One region of the Kurthia sp. ISK08 genome, then DNA from elsewhere that is predicted to be linked to it. Evidence: riboswitches for the same ligand, from Rfam matches in the RefSeq annotation. Region 1 holds a riboswitch; the other holds the start of a gene.
The links. Region 1 has a riboswitch for thiamine pyrophosphate ahead of ACKVQX_RS03685 (3-oxoacyl-ACP reductase). Riboswitches for the same ligand answer to the same signal wherever they lie in the genome.
Positions count from the first base shown of each region.

Region 2: it holds a riboswitch for thiamine pyrophosphate, as region 1 does, so the genes downstream of both, thiT (energy-coupled thiamine transporter ThiT) here and ACKVQX_RS03685 (3-oxoacyl-ACP reductase) in region 1, are expected to answer to the same signal.

Region 1 is NZ_JBJXHL010000002.1:5,768-11,379, forward strand. Features, by position in the region: gene menD (2-succinyl-5-enolpyruvyl-6-hydroxy-3-cyclohexene-1-carboxylic-acid synthase) at 1-583, shown strand, start outside; gene menH (2-succinyl-6-hydroxy-2,4-cyclohexadiene-1-carboxylate synthase) at 571-1,392, shown strand; gene menB (1,4-dihydroxy-2-naphthoyl-CoA synthase) at 1,411-2,229, shown strand; gene ACKVQX_RS03680 (NtaA/DmoA family FMN-dependent monooxygenase) at 2,291-3,595, opposite strand; gene ACKVQX_RS03685 (3-oxoacyl-ACP reductase) at 3,626-4,378, opposite strand; TPP riboswitch at 4,492-4,591, opposite strand; gene ACKVQX_RS03690 (PfkB family carbohydrate kinase) at 4,741-5,612, shown strand, end outside.
Region 2 is NZ_JBJXHL010000008.1:73,630-79,241, forward strand. Features, by position in the region: gene ACKVQX_RS13445 (HAMP domain-containing sensor histidine kinase) at 1-1,281, shown strand, start outside; gene ACKVQX_RS13450 (peptidylprolyl isomerase) at 1,345-2,217, shown strand; gene ACKVQX_RS13455 (DUF4870 domain-containing protein) at 2,260-2,613, opposite strand; TPP riboswitch at 2,729-2,828, shown strand; gene thiT (energy-coupled thiamine transporter ThiT) at 2,924-3,487, shown strand; gene map (type I methionyl aminopeptidase) at 3,657-4,409, shown strand; gene ACKVQX_RS13470 (tryptophan-rich sensory protein) at 4,464-5,195, opposite strand; gene ACKVQX_RS13475 (polyphosphate kinase 2 family protein) at 5,342-5,612, shown strand, end outside.

The DNA.
Region 1 (5,612 bases):
GGCAGGAATGCTGTTTGAATGTTTACCAGATCAAAGTGATTTAGTTGTGAGCAGTAGTATGCCAATACGTGATGTAGATACATTCTTCTACCAAACAGAACGTGATATTCGTATATTTGCGAATCGTGGTGCAAATGGTATTGATGGTGTTGTATCTACTGCAATTGGCGCGCAATTAGGTACGATGCGCGACACGTATTTATTAATTGGTGATTTAGCGTTTTTACATGATGCGAATGGTTTGCTTGCGAGTCGTTATCAAGATACACAGTTAACGATTATTGTGATGAACAATGATGGTGGTGGTATTTTCTCTTATTTAGCACAATCGTCTGTTGAAGCGCATTATGAACAACTATTTGGTACACCTACAGGACTTGGCTTTGAGGAATTGGCACGTATGTATGACGCACAGTATGAGCATGTTCATACGAAGGAAGAATTTAAGTCTGTTTTACAACAACCGAAAGAAAAAAATCTTCGAATCATTGAAGTACAAACGAATCGTGAAGATAATGTTGTCACACATCGTAAACTATGGGCAAGCATGAATGAGGAGCTTAATCAATTATGGCAAGTGTAATAACGAATATACGTGGCATTGATGTACATTATGAAGTGCACAATGCACGACAAGAACAAACAATTGTCTTTTTACATGGCTTTACAGGTAGTACACGCACGTGGGATGAAGTGATTGAACAACTTCCTGCTACACATCGTCTGATTACAATTGACTTAGTTGGACATGGTCAGACGGATGCACCGAAATTATTGCGCTATTATTCTATGCAAGAACAAGTTGAAATACTAGAAGCCTTCTTCGAATGGAAACAAATCGAACAATTCGATTTAATTGGTTATTCAATGGGAGGACGTGTGGCGTTAGCTTATGCAATGAATTATCCACAACGTATTCATACGCTAATTTTAGAAAATGCGTCACCGGGTTTAAAAACGATTGAAGAACGTGAGCAGCGTATTCAGTTGGATCATTTACTGGCAGATCGAATTGAACAGCGAGGTATTGTGGATTTTGTTGATTATTGGCAAGATATCCCACTATTCCAAACACAAAAGTTATTATCTGAAGAAAAGCAACATGCGATTCGAGAAGAACGCTTGAACCAACAAGAGATTGGCTTAGCGAATAGTTTACGTGGAATGGGAACAGGGCAACAAAATTCATATTGGCCGGAGTTGTCAAAATTCGAGAAAAATGTGGTATTATTAAATGGAGAGCTTGACTTGAAGTTTATAACAATTTCTGAGCAGATGAAGGGACTATTTCCAAATGCTCAACAAATTGTGGTACCAAAAGTTGGGCATGCAATTCATGTGGAAAATCCACAATCTTTTGCTACAATAGTAAAAGAGCAATTACATCTATAATAGTAGGAGGAGTTCATAATGACTCGTCAATGGGTAACAGAACATGTCTATGAAGACATTAAATATGAATCATACAATGGAATCGCAAAAATTACGATTAACCGTCCAGAGGTTCGTAATGCATTCCGTCCAAAAACAACTGCTGAAATGATTGATGCTTTCACACGTGCGCGTGATGATGCGAAAATCGGTGCAATCATCTTAACAGGTGAAGGCGAAAAAGCATTCTGTTCAGGCGGTGACCAAAAAGTACGTGGTAACGGTGGTTACGTAGGTGACGATAATATTCCACGTCTAAATGTATTAGATTTACAAACATTAATTCGTAAAATTCCAAAACCAGTAGTTGCGATGGTAGCAGGTTATGCAATCGGTGGAGGTCACGTATTACATGTTGTTTGTGACTTAACAATCGCAGCTGATAATGCACGCTTCGGTCAAACAGGTCCTCGCGTAGGTTCATTTGACGGTGGTTACGGTGCAGGTTACTTAGCACGTATTATCGGTCATAAAAAAGCACGTGAAATTTGGTTCTTATGCCGTCAATATGATGCACAAGAAGCACTTGATATGGGCTTAGTTAATACAGTAGTACCTTACGAGCAGTTAGAAGACGAAACAGTGAAATGGTGTGAAGAAATGCTTGCACTGTCACCAATGGCTCTTCGTATGTTAAAAGGTGCATTCAATGCAGATTCAGACGGTCTTGCAGGTATTCAACAACTTGCAGGTGACGCAACACTTCTTTACTACACATCAGATGAAGCAAAAGAAGGTCGCGATGCATTCAAAGAAAAACGTCAACCAGACTTCGGTCAGTTCCCACGTTTCCCATAGAACTTAAATGATTATAAAAAGTAGCGTAGACCTTTGGATGGTTTACGCTACTTTTTTATTATCATAATCCCATGCGTTCACGGAATGTATGCTCCATGTAAGCCTCTCTAAAAAGTCCTCTTTTTTGCATTTCAGGAACAATCATTTCAACAAAATCTTCTAAACTATCAGGTAATGTTGGAGGCATGAGGTTAAATCCATCAGCTACGCCTTCCTTAAACCAGATCTCCATTTGGTCTACAATTTCCTTTGGTGTACCAATCAATGTACAATGTCCACCGCCAGCATTTAAGTAACCGAGTAATTCTTTCACTGTTGGATCGGTATCACGAATGATTTCTAGAATCGTTTCATAGCGTCCCACAGGTCCATTGAATGCTTCTACAGAAGGTAATGGAGGGATCTTTTCATCAATATTCCAATTTAAGCAGTCTTGCTGAATAAATGAGCTTAATTGTTTTAAAGCAACTTCAATTGGGAGAGCTTGGTCCAATGCTTCCTTTTTAGCTAAAGCTTCTTCATGTGTATGACCTACATATGTTACTAATCCAGGTAAAATTTTAATATGTTTCTTAGGTTTAGATGATTTTTCAATTGCGTCATTTAATTTATGTCGAAAATTTTTAGCTTGCTTGAGGTTCCAAGAGACTGAATAGACTACTTCAGCATGATTAGCAGCTAAAGCAACGCCCTGTTTTGAAGCACCTGCTTGCATTTTGACCGGTGCACCTTGTGGACTTTTTGGTACAGTAGAAGGACCTGCAACTTGAAAATAATGACCACTGTGATTAAAAGAGTGAATATTTGAAGCATTGATAATTTTATTTTCTTCACGATTATAGACAAAATCACAAGCATCCCAAGATAAAAATAGTTGATCCATAAGTATCGAAAATTCTTCAGCTTTTTCATAGCGTTGATTATGGGGAGGTAATGCTTCCATACTGTGATTACGAGCTTCATTATCACTCATTGATGTAACGAGATTCCAACCTACGCGCCCCTCGGTGAGATGGTCCAAACTTAATAGTTGTCTAGAAACTGTATAGGGATTAGAGAACGTACTTGAAATAGTGGCAACTAAACCAATATGATGCGTTACTTGAGAAATAGCTGTTAAATTAATTAGCGGATCAAACCAAAATGCAGGCATGACTTGTGCATCATTTGCTGGAAAAGCATGATGATCTGCAAAAAATACAGCGTCTAACAATCCTTTTTCCGCTAGTTGAGCTAATTCTTGATAATAAGAGATACTTCCAATATCCTCAATGCGTGAATTGTCCATTAGCCAAGCTGCTTGATGATGACCACAACCATATAGTAAAACACCTATATGTAACTGTTTTTCTGTAGTTTTTAACATGATTTACACCTCGATTTATTTGGATAGGGATTAGTTCATTGTTAAACCACCATCTACTGTAAAGTTTTGTCCTGTAATTCCATGTGCTTTTTCGGAACATAGATAAGCTACCATATTGGCAACATCTTGTGGCGTGGTTACTTTTCTTAAAGGTGTAGATTGAGAGATTAAATCGAATACTTCAGGTGTTGTAACAGCACTGGCATCTGTTGTTTTTAAAAGACCTCCTGAAACAACATTTGCTCGGATGCCATAGACGCCTAATTCTGAAGCGAGATTACGTGTGAAACCAATCAAAGCTGCTTTAGCAGTTGTGTATTCATGGTAGGGTACGACAGGATTTTGAAATAAATTAGTACCAATGCTAATAATGCTACCGTTTTTTCTTTCAATAAACTGTGGAATCACACTCTGGCTTGTATTGAATGCCGCTTTTAACGTACCATCCAGCTGTTTTTGATAATCATCCCAAGAAAGGTCTTTGAAAGATTTTTGTTTAATCGGATCGAATTTAAAGTCGATTAATGCATTATTTACAACAGCGTCTATTTGACCAAAGTGTTCTGTTGCCATGTTCATTAATTGATCGACTTCTTTTCGATTCGTTACATCAGCTTGAATAGCAATGGCTTTGTCTTCACCAATTTCAGCTACTAATTTTTCAGCAGCTTCTTTACTTTGATAATAATTAATGACAACTTGAAAATCTTGTTGTGCAAGTGTTTTGACAATAACTGCACCTAACCCTCTACTCCCACCTGTAACTACTACTGTTTTTTTCATTCAAAACAACTCCTCTTATTTATTTCAACTTAAATAAAAAATACACAACCTTCGTAGGAAAGTTGTGTATAACAAATCATTGCATAACAAAAAAGTACAGACTTTTTTCAGTATGTATAGAATTGACACTTTCCTACGCTAGTATTAACTAGTTCAGGTTCAAAGGGTTTGAGTAGGACTCATCTCAGTTAAATAACACCCCTAGTGTAGACCTATTAAGTTACATTGAATACTAACTTATAAGGTTTATATTGTCAAATTTGTTTATTATTTATATTGATATTAAACAAAAGTTTGTTTTTATAAACATTTGACACTAGACTTAATTTTGTTTATGATGTAAACAAATAAAACTTAGGGTGATGACATTGACGGAGAGAGAACAAGCACTGATTCAACTCATTAAGGAAAACCCGTTTATGCAGCAACAAGAGATGGCTGAAAAATTAGAAATGTCGAGACCGGCTCTAGCTAACTTAATATCGGGGTTAGTGAAAAAGGGTAAGATTATAGGGAGAGCGTACGTATTGCCAAAAGAAAATAAAATTATATGTATTGGTGGAGCCAATATGGACCGAAAACTTCATTTGAAGGGACAGGTTCAGATGGGGACATCAAATCCTGTAACATCTACAGAAAGTGTAGGTGGCGTAGCGCGAAATATTGCTGAAAACTTGGGAAGACTTGGACATCAAGTGAGTTTACTGACGACTGCTGGAAAAGATTCTGATTGGCAAGCAATTGTTGCAGCTTCGAATGCTTTCATTCATTTAGAAGAAGTCGAGCAGTTGGAACAATGTTCAACAGGTTCTTACACAGCCATTATGGATGAACAAGGCGAATTGGTTATGGCAACAGCGAATATGGACGTCTATGATGCATTAACACCACAAATTCTAATGAAGCATGAACATGTTTTATCGACTGCTCCGGCAATTATAGTTGATTTGAATTGTCCGAAAGAAACAGTTGATTATATTCAACAATTTGCAGTAACGAGAGAAGTACCTCTTATTATTGTGCCGGTATCTTCTCCAAAGATGAACCGTATGCCAACAACATTAGAAGGCGTTACATGGTTCATCTGTAATACAGATGAAGCCGAAACATTAACAAATCGTACGATTACATCAGAAGCAGATTATTTACAAGCAATTCAAGAGATCGCTCAGATGGGCGTAGAAAATGTCGTAATTACAGCTGGCGCAAAGGGAGTTTATGCTGCAAACAAGAA
Region 2 (5,612 bases), on a different contig from region 1:
CGCATGGATACAATGGAAGTACTAGCAGAACAAATAACAAACCAATTAACAGATGTAGAGAATCCAACAAATGATGTGCCGAATCGTTTTATTGGCGATCCTGAGAAGTTCTCAAGACAAGATATAAAACCAAAAGTCTATATAACAAATACAGACGGGGATGTACTAAATGAACGTGCTATGGGACCAAAAATTACCAAAATTCCAAAAGAGGTACTAACTTCTTCAGATGAAAAACAGACACTAAAAGACTTAGATGGTATATCGCAAACCTACTATATGGTGAAGAAAAAAGTAGAAATGGATGAGAAGCATGTAGGCTGGGTTGTTGTTATGGAAGATGAAAAAATGATGACGCGCTCGAATCAAGCATATGGTCAACTAGCACTAATGATTGGAGCACTTGCACTCATTGGACTTGGAGCTATCTATTATTTAACTTCTCGATTAGTTCGTCCAATTCGGGAGGTAGCTGTAGCAGCCAAGCAAATTCAAGAAGGGAATTATGCTATCTCTCTGCCAGATCATCCAAAGGAACGAGAAGTATATGAACTTGTCACATCATTTACTGAGATGGCGAATCGTCTTGAACAACTTGAAGCGATGCGTACAGAGCTTTTAGCAGGTGTAACGCATGAATTAAAAACGCCTGTAACAGCAATTGACGGCTTACTTCAAGCATTAAAAGACGGTGTTGTGACTGGAGAGGAAGCACGTGAATTTGTACAGATGGCAATGGTCGAAACGAAGAAAATGAAAACGATGGTAGGTGACTTACTTGCTTTTAACTCGTTTGCAGTCAATGCCATCCCACTTAAATTTGAAACAAAAGAAATCAATTCGTATGTAGAAAATACAATGAAACAATGGCAAACTACACAAGAGTTTGAAGAAGTTCAGATTACATTAGATGAACATGTAGAACCAATTCACCTCTCAATTGATCCTATACGTTTCCAACAGATTTGTACGAATTTATGGACGAATGCAGCACAAGCAATGCATGAACAAGGTCAGATTCATATTCGTCTACAAGCAGATAAAGAAAAAGTGCGTATTTTTGTTCAAGACGAGGGAAGTGGTATTCCAAAAGAAGAACAACCATTTATTTTTGACCGCTTTTATCGAGGGGAAAATAAAAAATATGCAATTCGTGGATTAGGGTTGGGATTACCACTTAGTAAAATGATGGCTCAGTCGATGCAAGGTGACTTACGTTTAGTGCATAGCGATGAACAAGGTACGTGTTTTGTGATTGAACTGAAAAGAAATGAAGCATGACGTCTCGTTGACACATTCCTTCTTTATAGTGAAGATAGTTCAAAAATAAGGAGTGTCAAATAGATGAAAAAGAGAATGATCTGGGCAATCGCTATCATCTTTGTTTTAGTTGTTGGAAGTGGTGTATATTATGCAACAGCCAAAACAGGATATGTCGCAAAAGTAGGCGATACGAAAATTACACAACAGCAACTGAATAATGTTTTAAATAAACAATATGGTAGTGCAGCGCTTGAAACATTAATTCAAGATCAAGTAATTACACTTGAAGCAGAAAAACAAAAAGTAACAGCAAGTGATGCAGAAGTAGATGCACAATATAAAAAAGTCGAAACACAATATGGCGGAGCAGATGCACTTGAATCAGCACTTGAATCAAATAACATGTCTAAATCTGATTTTAAAGCGAATTTAAAAACGTATGTACTCGCATCTAAAATGATTGAGAAGGATTTAGATACATCTGACGAAACATTAAAAGCTTATCTAAAAGAAAATCAATCTACATTCGATACAGCAGCGCAAGTGAAGGCAAGTCACATTCTTGTAGAGAAAAAAGCAACTGCGACAAAAATCAAAAAAGAGTTAGATGCAGGTGGTGACTTTGCAAAATTGGCGAAGAAATATTCAACTGATACTGCCACGAAAAGTAAAGGTGGCGACTTAGGCTACTTTACGAAATCAGAAATGGTGGAAGAATTTGCGACACAAGCTTTCAGCATGAAAAAAGGTGATATTAGTGACCCAATCAAAACAGATTATGGTTACCATATTATCAAAGTAACAGGTACAGTCGATGCAAAAACAGCGAAGTATGAAGAGGTCAAAGACAAAGTAAAAGAAGCGTATATTGAAGCGCAAATTAGCGCACAATATTCAAGTTGGTTAACAGAGAAAATGGCAGACTACGACATTACAAATACACTCAGTAAATAACAAAAGAAGCAGTATGAGAATTATCTCAGCTGCTTCTTTTTCTTACATAGTTGTACTTTTTTGGTTTAATACTTGAATGCCGCGAACGATATTCCAAATGACAATCGCCAATGAGAATAAAGCCATGAAAATGATGAAAATAATGACACCTATACCAAGTGCAGCACCTGTTGAATCACTCATTTCAGCTGATGCAAAGATACCCATTGTTGCTAAAATAATAAAGAAAATAACTGCAGGAACATAAAGTAACAAGTGAGAAATAAGTGCATGTGTTGCGTGTTTTTTTACATCACGATCTTTTACAACGAGCATAACAATCAGCGGTAAAATAAAGCCTGCAAAGAAAATACTGAAGTAACAAAGTGATGATAAAATACGATTATTCTGTTCCATGATAACCCTCCCTTTTGTTCATAATAACTTATATACGTATAAAAATGGAAATCGTTTCATGCTATTGCTATATTTCGTTAAATTCAGTAGAATGAGAGTGTTCAAAAATAATGATGTAAACCACAAGGGGTGCATACGTGCTGAGAGAGAGTTTCGACTCCAACCCTTCGAACCTGTAAGTTAACACTTGCGTAGGAATGTGGATAGAAACCGACATATAACGATGTCAGGCTCTGTCCTGATGTCGTTTTTTTTATCTAGATTACCACAGGAATTGTGTAAGACATCAAATCAATGGAGGTTCATAAAGATGAACAAACAAAGATTATTAATGATGATTGAGGTGGCCATTTTTGCGGCGATTGGTTTTATTTTAGACAAACTATCGTTTTCGATTTGGGCACAGGGTGGTTCCATTAGTTTAGTTATGGTACCAATCGTATTGATGGCGATGCGTTGGGGAACATTACCAGGGCTTGCGACAGGTCTTATTGTAGGGGTACTACAAGTTTTAACAGGTGCAAGTATTTTAACCCCATTACAAGGATTTTTAGATTACTTCTTTGCGTTCACAATTGTCGGGATTGCTGGAGTTTTCCGTCCGATGGTTATTCGTGCTTCAAAACAGAAAAAAGATGGCGCAATGCTTGGCTGGATTTTAGTGGGTACAGCAATTGGTGGAATCCTACGACTGATTTCACATACAGTAGCAGGCGCAGTATTCTTCGCAAGTTATGCGGGCGACCAAAACCCATGGATTTATTCTGTTGTTTATAATAGCTCGTATATGATTCCAGCTATTATTTTAACAGCTGTCGTGATTTATCTATTGTTTAGAGCAGCACCTAAGTTATTCGTTCAAAAGACGTATTAAGAATAAAAACGTAGCGACTAAGAAATCGTTACGTTTTTTATTATATATATATCCACCTAAATAAAAACTTTTACTGAATGTATGAAAGAATGCATAGACTTTTTATATGTATCTACAAAAATTATGATATAGTTAAGAGTAGAATTTTATATAGAAGGGACCGTTATACATGATTGCAACAACTCAACAAGAAATCGATGCGTTATTAAAAGCGGGTCGTGCCATGGCAGAAATTCGCGAGGCAATGAAAGCTGCGACAAAACCAGGCGTTACAACAAAAGAGCTAGATGAATTAGCTGGTAAACTATTTGAAGAAAAAGGTGCAGTATCTGGACCAAAAGCAGAATATGACTTCCCAGGTTTCACATGTATTAGTGTAAACGAGGTCGTAGCACATGGCATTCCAAACGATACACCTCTAAAAGAAGGCGATATGATTAATATTGATGTATCGGGTCATGTGGATGGTTTTTATGCAGATACAGGTATTTCATTTATCGTAGGTGATGCTGAAAAGCCAGAATTACAAAAATTATGTGATGTAGCACAGTCAGCTTTTGATCGTGCTATGACAAAGGTTAAACCAGGTTCTAAATTGAATCAAATTGGTAAAGCTGTAGAACGTGAAGCGCATGATAATGGTTTAAAAGTAATTATGAACCTAACAGGTCATGGTGTAGGACACTCATTACATGAAGAACCACAATATGTATTGAACTATTATGATGCATGGGACGCTACTTTAATGAAAGAAGGTATGGTTTTCGCAGTAGAACCATTCATCTCACAAGCAGCTGAAAATATTATTGAAGGTACAGATGGTTGGGCGTTTTTAACACCAGATAAATCATTTGTAGCACAACTAGAGCATACAGTAATCGTGACAAAAAATGGCCCGATTTTAACAACAAAAATTGATTAATAAAAAGAGGAGAACGATTTTTTCGTTCTCCTCTTTTCTATAGTGTAAAACATGTTAATAGATTGTTCTTGGCTTTTTACGCATAAATAGAATACCAGCAAGTAATACACCACTTAAAAATAATGCAGCTGTTGTTACTAATAATTCCTCAAAGTTATTTTGTACAGCAATTCCTAAATAGAACCAGATGAATAGAATCGGGAAGTAAGGATCGTAATGATGAAAGCGGATGTGAAGTGCAATGGCTACAAAGACAGTCAATAAGATGACGGCCCATAGCGGTTGACTTAATCCAAAACCATCCCAACGTGCTGCAACAAGTAAGATTGCTAAATTGAACATAATAAGTAATACGAGCCATGCTAAATAAAGTGATATAGGTAGGCGTGTGGTCATCGTATTCTTTTCAGGTAGTAATAAATACATACCTGCAAGTGCAAGTGTACTGAATACGAGTATCATACATGCGATGATGAACTGACTATTTTGCCAGTAATAAATCCAAACGATTGAAAGGACCATACTAATTGTAAATAAAAAACTTTGTACATGTGTAATCGCAAATTGTTTCTTTGCAAACATTTGCCATTGTTTGTAAATCCAATATAATATAGAGAGATAGATGAGTGCCACTACATAAAAGACATAGTCGGATGGATAAGCTAGAATGGTATAGCTATTTGCAACATCCACTGTCGTTTGACCATTGAATGGAAGAATGGCAGCAGATACGCTGACAATCATCATTGCTAAAAAACTGATTGTCATTAACAATAGTCTGCCCAAAAGATCTCCTCCTCATCAAGATTTTTCGTATTTAAAAATACTAACTATCATTATACACGTCTTTCATAGTGCAATCATTTTCAATTTGGTGAACGTTTCATAAAAAAAGGGTATATATAATCAGATTCAGGAAAAGGAGTGTTTACATGACTCAATCTTTAGAAGAATTAAATATGGATAAGAAGTTTAATAGTAAGAAGTCGTATAAAAAAGAATTAAAAAAATTACAGCTAAAAATGTTAACGTTACAACAGACGTTGCATCGTAATAATATCGGTTTAATTATTGCCTTTGAAGGAATGGACGCAGCTGGAAAGGGTGGCGCGATTAAGCGCTTGATTGAACGATTAGATCCGCGTGGTTATGTTGTACATCCAATTTCTGCTCCAAAGCCACACGAATTACGTCACAACTACT